DNA from 2 places in the Exiguobacterium sp. s133 genome. Region 2 is predicted to be linked to the other one. Evidence: riboswitches for the same ligand, from Rfam matches in the RefSeq annotation. Region 2 holds a riboswitch; the other holds the start of a gene.

Region 1 (8,010 bases), on a different contig from region 2:
ATGAGTGGTGAACCGAATTTACGTTCGAGAACGACGTTACGTCCTTTTGGTCCGATCGTCACTTTGACTGCGTCTGCTAATGCGTCGACACCGCGGAGCATCGCGCGGCGTGCTTCTTCACTGAATAAGATATCTTTTGCCATGACTGAAATCCCCCTTTTATTATTGTGCTACTGCTAAAATATCGCTTTCGCGTAAGATTAAGTATTCATTGCCATCGACCTTGACTTCTGACCCGGCATACTGCGCGTAGATGACATGGTCGCCGACGTTCACTTCAAGTGGTACACGTACACCCTGCTCTGTCACACGGCCTGTACCGACAGCGATGACTTTACCCTCTTGTGGCTTTTCTTTCGCTGACCCAGGAAGAACGATTCCTCCGAGTGTTGTTTCTTCTTTTTTAACGACTTCGATCACGATGCGATCACCAAGTGGTTTTAACATGCGAAACATCCTCCTTGAAAATGACTGTTTTTTAGCACTCACTTTAATGGAGTGCTAACATATTTTTATCTTAAACGGTTTTCAATCGAAATTCAACCCTGAACCCTTATCCGTTTTCCCGAAATCGCCATCTTTGAACCATCACCATTCGTGCGCCCGGCCTGTTTGTTTGTTACAATCGGGACAGTACCTTCAATACAAAGGAGTTGTGTCCCGACCGATGAAAAATTCCGTCAATCTGCCGTTCAACATGGCTGATAAGTGGCAAATCCGTCACATCATTCCGATTGTGATTTATTTGATCGTCCAGCTCGTACCGGCAACATTCCCGAGCTTTCTCTCAAAAAGCCAAATTCCGGGTGTCCTCGGCTGGTGGCTTGCGATTGGCTTTACCGTTGCCGTCATCGTCTCGTTCTTCTGTCTTCGTCCTGACTGGCAGAAGTGGAAAGCAGAAGGCAATCAGACGGATCCGATCGACACATTAAAGTGGATTGGGATCGGAATCGTGTTGCTTTACGCCTTACTGATTAGCGTCAACCTTCTTGATGCCTGGATGTCTGGTGGACTCGAAAACGTCGCGAAATCACAAAATACGGATGACATCATGAAAGCAATCCAAGTCATCCCGATTTTACAGCTGATGGTCGTCTTACTCGGACCGATCATGGAAGAATTTTTATTCCGTCACATTATGTTCGGGAACTTGTCGACAAAACTGAACTTCGTCTTCAGCTTCGTTCTCAGTGGTGTTATCTTCGGGTTCATCCACGGAGACAACAAGTTTTTGATTTATGTCGCGATGAGTTTTGTTTTCTCACTCGTCTTCGTCAAAACGCGCCGCATCATAGCACCGATTGCGATTCACGTTTTCAATAACGGAATTGTCGTACTCGCACTCTATGCAATGACTTAACTTACGAAAGGTAGTGTTTTCATGCGCCAAGGCTCAAACTTCATGGCATTATTTTATGCCCTGTTCGGTATTCTGTTCATGTACCTCGCGTACAGCAACTCGATCGAGGCAGGAACCGTCTTTAACTTTTGGACGATTCTGTTGACGCTGTTCGCAGCAATCGACTTTTACCGTCTCTATCTGATTTTCCGCTTCCGGATGGCCGCGAAGAAGATGATTGAGAAGGAACAAAACAAAAAAAATGATAAAGAATAAGTAACCTGTCCGCCTCTTGACCGATTCAGTTCGTGAAAGGGCGGATTTTTTTGTCTCTTGCTCACTGTATCCTTATGGAAAATCAGGCGAACAGTTTTTTAGACGCGCTATCGTCAGCTTGTTCCCGTTTCGAAATAATCGAAGTGACCAAAAAAAGAGTTACTTCTCGTGACTCCTACGGGAAAAAGCGCAAGACCCCTTGCGCTGTCAGAGGCAAGTAAGACCCTGCTTCTTGTTCGCTAGAATCAAGAAGCAACGGCTTACGCCTCGCCCGAGGAAAGCACGAGAAGAAAAATCTTTTCGCATGCATCTCTTTCATGAATTAACCTTCGTACAAAACATATATTTTACTGACTCATTATCAAAAACCCTTATCTATCCATAGAAACAAATCACTTATACTGAATATACGGTTCTTCACCGGAATCGAACGGGCAAACCCACAGAAATGTGGTGACGCAAAACTATAGGGGCTACCGCTTCAAGCTATGCTTGCCAGTTACCGAAGTTCACAAAAGGAGACTACGTTCACATGAAAAAAATCAATTATGTCGTTACTGCCGGCCTCGCTTGTGCGTTGATGCTGACGCCGCTCGGCTCAATCGATGCCAAGAGTAAAACATCGAAGCATGACCGCAACAAGAACGGAATCCATGACAACTGGGAAAAGAAGTACAAGCTTAAAGGGAAAAAACTTGCGCAGCAAGATACGGACCATGACGGCTTAAGCAACTACACCGAATATAAGCTCAAACTCAATCCACGGAAGAAAGACAGCGACCGCGATAAGATCAGCGACGCACATGAAGATACGGACCGTGATGGCTTAACTAACGCCATCGAACTCGAGCTTGGGACAAAACCATACAAACGGGATTCTGATGGTGATGGAATTCTCGATGGCAAAGAACGCAACAAGGTCGGTCACCGCTATGAAGATATGCTGAAAAAAATGAAGATTGCTCTCGCGACAGAGACGACGCAAAGTCAGATTAAATACCAGTTTAAAAAGAAGAAGAGTCAGCTGCGTGTCAAAACGAATGACGCAACGGTCGATGAAACCCGTGTCCGCCAATTGATTCAGTTCATCGAGTCACATCCGAAGATGACGGAAGAGGAATTACGGGCACAACTCGTCAGCTTATTCGCTCTCTCTGGTTCTTACGAGTTGGAGATTGAACTCGAGTACTTCGATCACGAAGAAACGAAATCAGAGCACCGTCACGTTGAAGAAGACGAGCAAGACGATGATCAAGGTCAGGACGAAGATGATGATTCAGATGATGACTCGGACGACGACCATGAAGATGAAGATTAATCCTTAAACAAAAAAACACCTGCTCTAAAGACGACCGACGTCCATGTGACGAGGGGCGATCTTTAAGACAGGTGTTTTTTACTTTTCGTTGACCATTTCTTGAATCAATTCACGGTTCCGTTTTTTGAAAACTTCATTGTGGGATGAGACCATCGCGACTTTGGCAGCATCCGGTTCAATGAACTGCTTCGCCCGGTTGACGGCGTTTGCCGCGTCCTGGAATGTACCCGAAATCAAGTTCACCTTTCCGTCATGCGTCAAAATATCTCCTGCTGCATACAATCCCGGTACACTTGATTCGCTCGACGCGTTACCGGCGATGTAAAAGTCGTCGACTTGTTTGATGTCGAGTTCCGAGTTCGCGAGCAACTCTGCTTCCCGTTCGTAGCCATGGTTGATGATGACTTCATCGACGTCAACGATGTTTGTCACGTCCGTCGCACAATCAATCAATTCGACGGACGCAATCCGGTGGTGATCGTCGCTTGCGATCAACTTATGAATCGTCGTGTTGAGGAGACAGACGGCTGAGCTTCGGACGAGTTGGTCGACTTGTGCCTCGTGACCTGTGAAACAGTCTTTCCGGTATGTGACGTAAACTTTTTTCGCAATCGGTTCGAGCTCGTTCGCCCAGTCGATCGCTGAGTTACCGCCACCTGAAATCAGGACCGTCTTATCTTTAAACCGCTCAATCGATTTGACGGTATAGTTCAAGTTCGACACTTCGTACCGTTCGGCCCCTTCAATCTTCAGTTTTTGGGGATTGAGTATCCCGCCGCCGACAGCGACGATGACTGTCTTCGAATAATGAATTTCTCCCGACTCCGCTTCGAGGACGAAGTTTCCGAATACGTCTTTTGCGATTGAAATGATTTTTTCATTCAGGTGCACGGACGGATTAAACGTTAAGCCTTGTTCGACGAGTTGCTCGATCAGCTTCGCTCCGGTAATGGGTGGCTGTCCCCCGACATCCCAAATCATCTTCTCCGGATAAACATGAATCTTGCCACCAAGCTCTGCCTGGTATTCAATGATTTTCGTCTTCATCCCGCGTAATCCGCTATAGAAAGTCGAGTATAACCCGGCCGGGCCTCCACCAATTACCGTTACATCAAACAATTCCTGCTGTTCCATCTCACTCACTCCTCGCTCTCGACTACGACTGATTATCATTCTCATTCCCAATGATAACGTGAACATCTCTTGAAGACAAGAAAAAATGTTGACAGCGTTTTTATGAGACTGGTATGGTTAGGGAGACGATAGTGATAATCATTATCAATGAAAACAGCTTTAAACGAGAAGGAGCCTCTGCGTATGGTACGTCTAGCAACAGAAGAAATCAGTATCGGATACGGAGATCGTACCATCGTCAAAGACTTGACGGTTCAGATTCCGGATCGGCAAATCACGACAATCATCGGTGCGAATGGTTGCGGTAAATCGACCTTATTGAAAGCGATGACCCGAATCATCCCCCATCAGTCTGGTCGTGCCCTGCTTGACGGTCTCGATATTGCGAAGGAAAGTACAAAGCTGCTTGCCCGGAAAATGGCGATCCTGCCTCAGACACCGGAAAGTGCAAGCGGTCTAACGGTCGCAGAGCTCGTCTCATACGGTCGTTTTCCTTATCAAAAAGGATTTGGTCGCTTAACGAAACATGATTACGAGATCATTGACTGGGCGTTAGAGGCAACGGATACGACGGCATTCAAACACCGTCCGGTCGACGCCTTGTCCGGTGGTCAACGGCAACGCGTCTGGATTGCGATGGCGCTGGCGCAGGAAACGGATATCATCTTCCTCGATGAGCCGACGACTTACCTTGATCTCGCCCACCAGCTCGAAGTCCTCGAGCTGCTCGAGCATCTCAACCGGACGGAAGGCCGGACGATCGTCATGGTGTTACATGATTTGAATCAGGCCGCCCGTTTTGCCGACTACATCATCGCGATGAAAGAAGGCGAAGTCGTCAAAGCCGGAACGTGCGAGGAAGTCATTTCGCATGACGTCTTAAAAGAAGTATTTCATATCGATGCCGAAATCGGTCGTGATCCACGGACGAATAAGCCGATGTGTGTCACCTACAACTTAATCAAGGGAGATTAACCACATGAAGAAACTAGTACTCTTACCGATTTTATTACTCTTAGCACTCGTCATCGCCGCCTGCGGCAATACAGATAAAACAGAAGATACGTCTTCCGATACGAAAAAAGAAACGATCACCTATAAATCGGAAGAAGGTGACGTCGAAGTCCCGGCTGATCCGAAACGCGTCGTCGTCCTTGCCGGTTTCGCCGGAAACGTCATGGCACTCGACGTCCCACTCGTCGGTGTCGATTCGTGGTCAAAATCGAATCCGAAGTTTGATTTGAAAGACGTCCAGGAAGTATCAGAAGAAAACGTCGAAAAAGTCATCGAACTCGAACCCGATCTCATCATCGGCTACAATACAACGAAAAACATCGATAAATTTAAAGAAATCGCTCCAACCGTCACGTACACGTACGGCAAAGTCGACTATTTGACACAACATATCGAAATCGGTAAATTGCTCAATAAAGAACAAGAAGCACGCGATTGGGTCAAAGACTTCCAAACACGCGCAGCGGACGCCGGAACAGAGATTAAAGCCAAAATCGGTGACGATGCGACGGTCTCTGTCATCGAAAGCTTCGATAAACAGCTTTACGTCTTCGGCGACAACTGGGGACGCGGTACAGAAATCCTCTACCAGGAAATGAAATTGAAGATGCCGGAAAAAGTTACGGAAATGGCTTTAAAAGACGGCTATTACGCGCTATCACCGGAAGTCTTACCTGAATATGCAGGGGATTACCTCATCTTCAGTAAGACGGCAGAAGCAGATAACTCGTTTACAGAAACAGACACATACAAAAATATTCCTGCTGTTAAAAACAACCACGTCTTCGAAGTCGATTCGAAAGAATTTTACTTCAATGATCCATTGACGCTCGAACGTCAGCTCGAGTTCTTCAAGAAAAGTTTCCTTGGCGCGTAACAAAAATAAGGAGGGAACCGATTTTTCGGTCCCTCCTTTTTGACTATCTAATGAAAGTGAGACGATAACTATGTCATCCGGTCGATTCCCGTTCGGACTGAAAATCACGTTCGGTTTACTCCTGTTCGTCGTCATGTTCTGGATCTCGATGACGTTCGGTGCCGCCGACACGACGATACGTGAGGTCTGGAACGCTTTGACGTTCGGTCCCTTGAACGGTAAAGCAAAAATCATTCAGGAAATCCGGTTACCGCGCGAAGTCGCTGCGATGCTGGTCGGGGCTGCACTCGGTGTCTCCGGTGCGATCATGCAGGCGATGACACGTAATCCCCTTGCCGATCCCGGACTGCTTGGGCTGACGGCAGGCGCGAACGCGGCCCTTGCTCTTGCGCTCGTCTTCATTCCCGGTATCAATTACTACGGCATCATGCTCGCGTGTTTCCTTGGAGCAGCAGCCGGTGCCTTACTTGTCTTCGGGATCGGTGCCTCAAAACGTGGCGGGTTTTCACCACTTCGAATCGTCCTCGCTGGGGCCGCGATTTCTGCTTTTTTATACGCAATCGCAGAAGGGATCGGCATTTACTTCAAAATCGCTCAAGACGTCTCGCAATGGACATCCGGCGGGCTGATTGGAACGACCTGGGGGCAACTGCAAATCATCACCCCCGTCATCCTGATCGGCATCGCGATTGCGATGATCTTCTCACGTCAATTAACGATTTTAAGCTTATCAGAAGAAGTCGCACTCGGGCTCGGGCAAAACATCACCCGGATTAAAGGTGTACTCTACGTCGTCGTCATCCTGCTCGCCGGGGCCGCCGTTGCTTTAGTCGGTAACATGGCATTCATCGGCTTGATGATTCCGCACATCGTCCGCGCAATCGTCGGCACCGATTACCGCTTCATCCTCCCGATGACCGCCGTCTTCGGTGCGACGTTCATGTTACTCGCGGACACGATTGGCCGGACACTGTATGCTCCATACGAAACACCGGTCGTTGCGATCGTCTCGATGCTCGGGCTGCCGTTCTTCTTACTCATCGTCCGCAAAGGAGGTCGTGCGTTCTCATGATCGAAACATCGCTCCGCCGCCGTCAGCGGTTGATCTTTATCGTCTTTAGTCTGTTATTGCTCGGAACGATCATCATCAGTATCGGGCTTGGGCCCGCCTCCCTCTCGTACGACCGGCTTCTGCCGACACTGTTCGGTCAAGGGTCGTTCAAAGAAGAGTTTGTTTTGTTCTCACTCCGCCTGCCGCGGATTTTAATCACGGTACTCGCCGGCATGGCACTCGCCTTATCCGGTGCGATTCTTCAGGGCATCACCCGCAACGAACTCGCAGATCCCGGCATCATCGGTATCAATACAGGTGCTGGTGTCGCCATCGCCGCCTTCTTCCTTTACTTCCCGGTCGATGTCGGTGCGTTCATCTATGGGTTACCAGTTGCTGCCTTCATCGGGGCATTGATCACAGCGATTGCCATTTATGCCTTATCGTATGATCGTGTCCGTGGCCTGCAACCGATCCGTCTGATTTTGACCGGAGTCGGATTCTCGATGGCGTTATCCGGCATCATGGTCGTCCTGATTTCATCCGCGCGCCGTGAGAAGGTCGACTTCATCGCCAAATGGCTCGCCGGGAACATCTGGGGAACGGACTGGACATTCGTCTACGCGTTGTTGCCTTGGCTGCTTATTCTCGTACCGTTTACGTTTTATAAGGCAAACAAACTCAATCTGCTGGCGCTGAATGAACCGGTTGCGATCGGCGTCGGCGTCGCGATTGAAAAGGAGCGCATCCAACTGTTACTCGCCGCTGTCGCACTCGCTGCATCCGCCGTTTCTGTAACAGGCGGGATCGCCTTCATCGGTTTGATGGCGCCCCATATCGCGCGCGCCCTCGTCGGTCCAAGGCATCAACTGTTCTTACCGATCGCCGTTTTGATTGGCGGATGGTTACTCGTCCTCGCCGATACGATTGGTCGGAACATCGCTGACCCGCAAGGCATCCCGGCAGGAATCGTCGTTGCGATCATCGGTGCTCCTTACTTC
Region 2 (8,010 bases):
AAGAATCGGTTCACCGGACGCCGTGATTTTGACGTCCGCTTGCGGTAGCAGCTCGACGTCGGCGATACTGTGGGCGAACAAGTTCGACGAGTCCGGCAGATCGACGAAACCAGGGAAGATTTCTTCCTTGAAGGTCAATCCGTTGATGCCGTCTTTGAAATCACCGAACTGTTTCACCCCGACGAGCTCCGCCCAGTCCTGATTGATGAAGCGTGCTGCGATATAAAGCCGTCCGCCGTCCTTGACGAATTGACGAATCGTTTCGTAGGGCCAGTCACGTGAGTGCTCTCCCGCTAAAACAAGCACGGTCCGCTCGGACGGCTCCAATTGCTCGATTTCTTTGATTGAGATATTCGTATACGGGACTTTCGCATACTTCAGTGCATATTTAAAGTTCGTCAAGACACTTTTTGAGAGCTCGCCTTTATCCTGATGGATATAGACTTGTAACGGTTCTCCGTCCATCTGTCCCTCCTTGCCCGACATCGTCTGAAACGTCTTTTGTTGCGTCTCCTCGGTCGGAATCAGGCGATGTCCATAATCAAGACGTAACAACTGGACGACGCCGATCGTGACGAGCAGAATCGCGAAGACGGCGACGACGTAGGTCGTGATCGATTTTTTCATAGTTCCACTCCTTCCAGCCGGTCCAAAATGTAGCGTTTCTCGTCCGGAATGTCGTCCGGTGCGACGTGTGTTTTCAATTGTGTCACGAGCGGTGCCAGCTTCGTCCAGTCACCTCTCGTGAAGTGATATTCGATTGCCAGCAGGTAGCCGTCCGCTTGCTCCGGGTAGTGCATGATCAAGCGTTCATAGTAGCCGAGTCCGTCCGCGACGTCGCCTTTCGCGAGGGCGAGCTTGCCGCACGCCTTCAAGCACGTCGCGTCCGTCGGATACTGAATCCGCATGTCTTGTAAATACGATCCGAACCGATCAAAGATCCGTTTTTGCATGCTGTCGTCGAGCAGTCCACTTTCGATGAAGGCTTCGAAGGCGTCAATCAAGTGGTAATACGTCGTGACATGCCCCGGATTCAGTTGTTCCTCCCGACTTTTAATCGTCGCTTCGTACCGGTCATATAACGTATTGCGGACCGTCGCGGCGTAGTGGACCGTCTCCGAGTCGGCATGGTCGAGCCCGAACTGAAGGTACTTCCCGGAATCGGCAATCGATGTCGTCGTCAAGCGGACGATCGATTGTTTCCGTTCCTTCGCGTCCATCGCCATCGCTTCGCCCATCGGCACCAAATCGATGTTGTCGGCCGCCTGTTGTTGCAGTCCTTCCAGGTTGACGACGTCGAACTCGATGTAGTCATCGTAGTCGAGCAACGTCTTGTCTGACGCGTATCGTCTTGCGATCAGCCAACTGACGAGACCGAACAGTTCACCGAGCAGCGGGACGAAATAACAAATCAGGGCGATCCATTTGACGAGACCACGCTGTGCCGGATCCATCCGTGCCGTGATCAGTTTCGCGACGAGAAAGACGATGACGGCATGAATCAGAAAAAATAACAGGACGAAGAAAATCATCCAAGATTCCCTCCTTTTCGTGCGAACAACTCTTTAATCCGTTGCTCGAATCCTTCAGCGTTCTCTTGCGGTGTTCCCGGTAAGAGGAAGTGGAGCATTTGATTCGTCTCGTCATAGCCGATGATGTCGATTTCCCGCATCGACTGGCGTAGGATTAATTCCATTTCAATCAACGACAGCCGGACCTGTTCGACCGGCAAGACGACTGTACTGTACGGCTGATCGTACTGTTCAGCTCGGTGTTGTTGGAGTGCGACTTTTTTATTGAATGGCTCGATTTGATAAATCCGTGTCCCTTCAATCAAATCACCACGCGACGCATTCCATTCCATCGTCAACGTTTTTTCGATTCGTGTCCCGGTCCAGTCGAGAATCAACTGCATGATGTTCATCTCGTAACTCGTCAGGCGGTTGAAGTCGATCGCCTGGATGACGACGACTTCCTGAATCTTCCCGTCGTAGCGGATCGGTGCGATCAGTAACGGGACGTCCGTCTCGTCCATCGTCCGGATTGAGATCGCATTCGTCTTGAACATCCGTTGATAGATGCCGGTCGACGGATCGATGAATAGTGTTTGTGGCAAGACCTCTTTCTCACCGAAGCGGACGTGGAGTCGTAACGTCCGTTTTGACGCATCGACGTGATAGATGGCAAGATTCTCTGCCTTGAACGAACGTTTCAAGACATCGACGAGGCGATCGCGGACGATGTCGGCCGCCGTTTGGTCGAGCTCGAGTCCGACTTGGTAGATTTTCGTTAATGTATGATCCGAGTCGAGGACCTTCTTTTGCATTGTCGACTGCGACAGCCGGAGCTTTTCGACCGTCTCGAGCAAGTGGTTGTTTTCTTCGACGACTTCTTCGTGGCGGAGTCGTAACGATAAATAACGTTCCTGGAACGAGGTGCTAAAAATCCCGCAGACCATCGCGACGAGGAAGTGGAAGATGATCCAGCTCAGTTCCGTCCTGTCGTATAAAAATAAGAGAATGTCCGAACCTTCGACCGACAGGAAAAACAGGTGGTACAGCATCGTCATCGTGAAACTGACGAACGCCCCGAGCAGACCATAGCGGAGGGCGAACAATAAAATATAAAAGATTAACGGATCAATTGCCCAATTCGAGACCGAAAGGCTAAACATATAGTCAAGAATACCGATAAGTAAAATACTAGCTAGCATTTCTATCCATTTGACTGTATTTCTATGCTGTGTGTAAATCATGGCACACTCTCCTTAAAATAGTTATTTACATTTTTATTAGCAGTGGTAAGATTTAGTCAAACAGGCAATTACAACTAAATATCGAGAAGGGCAAACTTACTGAAAAGTAAGGGCGCAAAGACATGGGTCGTCGATCTTCGGATACCGATCGCCAGTCTGCAATGCCGCAGCCGCTCTCTGATAAAAAATCAGGAGGCTACTAACCATGGGTATTATCTCACTCAAACGCGTGACGTCTTTTTTGTGCATTCTTTTTTTAGGAGTGTTACTAATGACACCAATCACGGGCAAAGCTCAATCAACGAATCCACTCGATTCCGTCAGCTCGTATAAGGTCTACTACGATGCACCGACGAAATCAAAAATCAAGAAGATGCAAAAGTATGATGTCATGATCATCGAACCGGTCTTTTATTCAGCGAAACAAATCGCAGAAATTCAAAAGTACGGCACGAAAGTCTACGGCTACATCAACACGATGGAAGCCGACAACTGGAACACGGACTTGATGGCGCAATTAAAGGAATCAGATTTCTTCCACCGTGATGGACAACGTGTCCACTACGCGGAGTGGGATTCATACTTAATGGACATCAACTCGAAGCATTACCAAGCGGTCCTCATGCAAGAAGTCGAAAAGCAGGTCGTCAATAAAGGACTCGACGGTGTCTTCTTGGATACAGTCGGCGACATCGACAACGAACATGCCGACCAACCAAAGATCCTTGAGCAGCAGCAAGTCGCGATGACGAACTTCTTGAAGAGCGTCAAGACGAAACATGCGGATCTCTCATTGATTCAAAACTGGGGCTTCGGGACATTAAAATACCATACGTACCCGTACATCGATGGCATCATGTGGGAAAGCTTCAACTACTCGACGGTCGCAAAAGACCAATGGTCAAAAGACCGGATGGCAGATCTTCAGGAGTTGAACGAAGAAGAAGACATCAAGACATTGACGATTTCTTCTAAACAAGGTGCGAAAAGTGCGAAGTACGCGAAAAAGAATGGCTTCATTCACTTAAAATCAAACAAGACACTCAATTACAATAAATTCTAATCCACTTGAATATAATCTCATAACCGATTACTCAATTCCAATTCTGAGTGCTCCTGCATGAGACAATTATACAGGATGCACAAAACAAAACCGGTCACTTTTCAGAGGCAGGTCAACGAATTGAAACATCGAACGCAAAAAGAGGTCCAAGCGATAGTTATCGCTTGGACCTCTTTTGATGCTTGTAAACACTCACTTTTGTTCTCTTTAGTCTCGACTATACAAATCACGTGTATAGACTTTCTCTTCAACATCATTCAACTCCGAATGCATCCGGTTTGAAAGAATGACATCTGACTCTTGCTTAAACGCTTCAAGATCACGGATGACGCGTGAATTGTAGAATGTATCTTCCGTCAAGACAGGTTCGAAGACCGTTACTTCGATCCCCTTCGCCTTGATTCGCTTCATGATGCCCTGAATCGATGAGGCACGGAAGTTATCCGAGTCTGTCTTCATCGTCAGACGATATACGCCGACGACTTTCGGATTTTGTTTGATGATTGTATCTGCAATATAGTCTTTCCGTGTCCGGTTCGCTTCAACGATCGCCCCGATGATGTTGTTCGGTACTTCATCATAGTTCGCGAGCAGCTGCTTCGTATCTTTCGGTAAGCAGTAACCACCATAACCGAATGATGGGTTGTTATAATGATTGCCGATTCGGCTATCGAGTCCGACACCTTCGATGATTTGTTTTGTATCAAGGTTACGGACTTCGGCATATGTATCCAGTTCATTGAAGAACGCGACGCGCATCGCGAGGTACGTATTCGAGAACAACTTGATGGCTTCTGCTTCTGTTGAATCTGTCAAAAGAATCGGCACATCCTTTTTGATGGCTCCTTCAAGTAACAGATCAGCAAACTGCTGTGCGCGTTCCGATTGCTCGCCGACGACGATACGTGAGGGATAAAGATTGTCATGCAGCGCCTGTCCTTCACGCAAGAACTCTGGGGAAAAGACGATGTTCGGTGTATCAAACTTTTCTTTTAACTCTTGTGTATAACCGACTGGCACCGTCGATTTGATGACCATCGTCGCATCTGGATTGATGGCAAGAACCGTCGCGATAACGCTCTCGACCGTCCGAGTATTAAAGTAGTTCCGTGTTGGGTCATAATCTGTCGGAGTCGCAATAATGACGAATTCCGCATCTTTATAGGCCTCAAAATTATCGGTTGTTGCATGGAGATTCAATTCTTTATTTTGTAAGAAACTTTCGATTTCTGCATCAACGATTGGTGATTTGCGATCATTGACGAGCTCAACACGTTCTTTAATGATATCAATTGATGTAACTTCATTATGCTGAGCGAGTAAAACGGCCATCGAAAGTCCGACGTATCCTGTTCCTGCTACTGTAACTCTCATACGTCACCTATTTTCTTTTTTTAGATATTAGTTTTGAAAAAAGATCAAAAAAATCTAAAAATATTTTTTTATTCAAAAAAATTAAAAATAAATAGATAAGTAAGTATATATACTCAGAAGTTGAAGAAAATGAAACCGATAGTGATAAACAAATTAAAGTTACTATTTGAATACAATCTATTGTCTTATTCCATGATATCTTCACAATTTTTTTCGAGTGATACAATCTTATTATCCAAATCAACATATAGCTAAACAACGTTGCAAAAGATGCACCATATGCACCATATGAAGGAATCAAGAAAATATTAAGAAAAATATTTAGAATTCCTCCATATGCAGTAGAGTAAAATAAAAATCTCGTTAACATAGCAGAGGTATATATCGTTCCTAAATAAGAAGCAAGTCCATTAAAAAAATATGCTACTAACAAAATTGGAACAAAATAAAAAGCTTCTTTAAATGTTTCTCCAAACATAATTAATGAAATTGGTTTTGCAAAAATAATTAAAGCTGAACAAACAAGAATATTAATACTAAAAAGTGTTCTATAAACCTTCGAAAAGCTTTCAATTCTTCCTTTTTCAAACTCTTCCACTGAAGAAATTTGCCAAGCTTGCATAAAAATACTTGTAATTGTGTTAAGTAAGGATGGAACTTTATAAGCCATTGAATATAAACCAGTAACACTAACTCCTGAAAAATAATTTAATACATATTTGTCTGATGTGTTACTCACCCACCAACTTAAGGAATTAGGAATCATAGGAAATGAATAGTTGAACATTTTTTTTCTAAGAGCAATATTTGGTTTTTTTAAAAGATAACTTAAATCAATTTTCAATAATACGATATAAAAAATAATTATTAGAGTTCCTGATACGATTAAAGAAATGTAGTATCCTTCAATTCCTAATCTGTAGATATAGAGCAGTATAAGATTAAAACTTAACAAAGTAATAGTATCTAATATACTTAACTTTATAATTAATTTTATTTTTTCAATTCCTCGAGCATAGTACAATAATAAGTTTTTTAATGATGTAATTAGATAACTTAAAACAAAAAATATATAATACTTATCTAAATTCAAAAAATTTAAGATTAACGGAGAGAATACACAGACGATTATAAATCCCACTATCGTCACTTGAAAACCGATACCAAGTATTACTCTAGGATCTTCTTTTTTACTTAATAAAAATCTTAAAACAGCTTCATGAATATTGAGTGCGAAAATAGGTAATAATAAACTAACAGTTACAGTTATTAAATCAATAATTCCATATTCGCTGGTTTCAAGACTTCTTGCGTACAGTGGAACTAGTAAAAAAATTAATATTCTTGTCGAAAATGATCCTATTGCAAATAAAAATGTATTCGATAAAAGTTTTTTCAAAAATGAATTTTGTTTACTCATTAATTAATACATTTCCTTTTTCCAATGCTTCACTTAAATATATCAAAGAGTCTTTCCGATATTCGGACATTAGCTTGTTAATCTCAATATAATTCATATAATCTTCTTTTAAAGAAATTGAACTATTTATAACACGAGATTGAATTTTAAAGATATTGATAATGTTCTCAAGCCTCGAATTCACTCCAAATTTTTCATCTAATAGTTCCACGTACAATTCTTTATTAAGGTTTAAGCTTAATGCTACACCGTGGAATGAGTTAGTAACAACATATTCCGCATTATTAATTATATCTAACCATTCTTCAGGCCCAGCTGTTTGAACATAAGTTGCTTTGAGTGGTTGCCTCGGATTTCCGTTAATTGTTAGTATTTCTATGTTATTTATTTCGGCTAATTTTTTAGCAAATTCAACAAGTGTTTTGGAATATGCTCTTTGATAAATAACGAGATATTTTCGACCTGGTTTTGTATATTTTTTCTTTGAACTATTTGCTAATTCCAGCCATTCATTTCTATTTATAAGTAGACTAGGATCAATAACCACCTGAGGTTTTCTTAAGCCCATTTCCGTTACAATATTAGCTCCGGCAGGTTCCCTAACAGATATTGAATTAAATGATTTTAGATATTTAGAATACATGTCTGTTTTTTCAATTGGAATAGTGCTTACTCCGAAGCTAGCAGCATAACTAGTTTTTTTAAAATGATCAGTTGTCTCTCCAAGTAAATAGTTTTTATCAGAATCAGTAACTTTGTAATTCCAAACTTGATCACTACCAACTACAATTTTAAAATACCCTTGTGATATTTTATTATTTATATCTGAAATCTCCTTACTCTTACCTATTTTATTCAAAAAATTATCAAATCTTTTTCTTCGAATAAACCACATAGGCGATTCCAATATCTGAAAAGCACTTCTTACAAATCCCTTTGTAGAGTAAAATCTTTTATATGAATCTCTTTTTTCAAGTTCCAAATTTCTATAATCTATAATTTCGGCATTGTACCCTAATTTTTCAATTGATTTTACTAAACCATATGCTTGCAACACAGCTCCATAATTCAACGATCTATGGAAAGTTAATACCCCCACTTTTTTCTTCATATAAATTTTCCCTCTTTCTGTGATTCATTTTTTACATTTAAATAGTAAGGAACACTAGTAGAAATAATATATATACCTAATATGAAGTAATCATATAGCGGATTACCTGTAAAACCATATAGTATAAAAATAAATTGGATGTATATTGAAAATAAAATTTTATCAAGGAAACTATAATTCTTTATGTCTTTTTCATCCAATAATAATTTTATGCTAAAAATTAAAAAACTAGTAATCAAGATTATAAATATAATTAAGGCAAATATTCCTGATTCTGCCCACAATTG

The links. A riboswitch is a leader RNA that binds a small molecule or an ion and turns the genes downstream of it on or off. The one in region 2 is predicted to bind cyclic di-GMP.
Region 1: it holds a riboswitch for cyclic di-GMP, as region 2 does, so the genes downstream of both, KNP96_RS12675 (hypothetical protein) here and KNP96_RS04465 (glycoside hydrolase family 191 protein) in region 2, are expected to answer to the same signal.

The regions. Positions count from the first base shown of each region.
Region 1 covers NZ_JACSMK010000010.1:14,657-22,666, reverse strand. Annotated here, with positions in the region: gene groL (chaperonin GroEL) at 1-143, opposite strand, end outside; gene groES (co-chaperone GroES) at 163-447, opposite strand; gene KNP96_RS12685 (CPBP family intramembrane glutamic endopeptidase) at 668-1,360, shown strand; gene KNP96_RS12680 (DUF4305 domain-containing protein) at 1,382-1,615, shown strand; cyclic di-GMP riboswitch class I at 2,039-2,122, shown strand; gene KNP96_RS12675 (hypothetical protein) at 2,148-2,933, shown strand; gene KNP96_RS12670 (NAD(P)/FAD-dependent oxidoreductase) at 3,012-4,067, opposite strand; gene KNP96_RS12665 (ABC transporter ATP-binding protein) at 4,251-5,042, shown strand; gene KNP96_RS12660 (iron-hydroxamate ABC transporter substrate-binding protein) at 5,047-5,958, shown strand; gene KNP96_RS12655 (FecCD family ABC transporter permease) at 6,029-7,030, shown strand; gene KNP96_RS12650 (FecCD family ABC transporter permease) at 7,027-8,010, shown strand, end outside.
Region 2 covers NZ_JACSMK010000002.1:387,567-395,576, forward strand. Annotated here, with positions in the region: gene KNP96_RS04450 (DUF2194 domain-containing protein) at 1-627, opposite strand, end outside; gene KNP96_RS04455 (hypothetical protein) at 624-1,532, opposite strand; gene KNP96_RS04460 (hypothetical protein) at 1,529-2,755, opposite strand; cyclic di-GMP riboswitch class I at 2,835-2,919, shown strand; gene KNP96_RS04465 (glycoside hydrolase family 191 protein) at 3,027-3,818, shown strand; gene KNP96_RS04470 (nucleotide sugar dehydrogenase) at 4,026-5,192, opposite strand; gene KNP96_RS04475 (lipopolysaccharide biosynthesis protein) at 5,200-6,612, opposite strand; gene KNP96_RS04480 (polysaccharide pyruvyl transferase family protein) at 6,605-7,723, opposite strand; gene KNP96_RS04485 (O-antigen ligase family protein) at 7,720-8,010, opposite strand, start outside.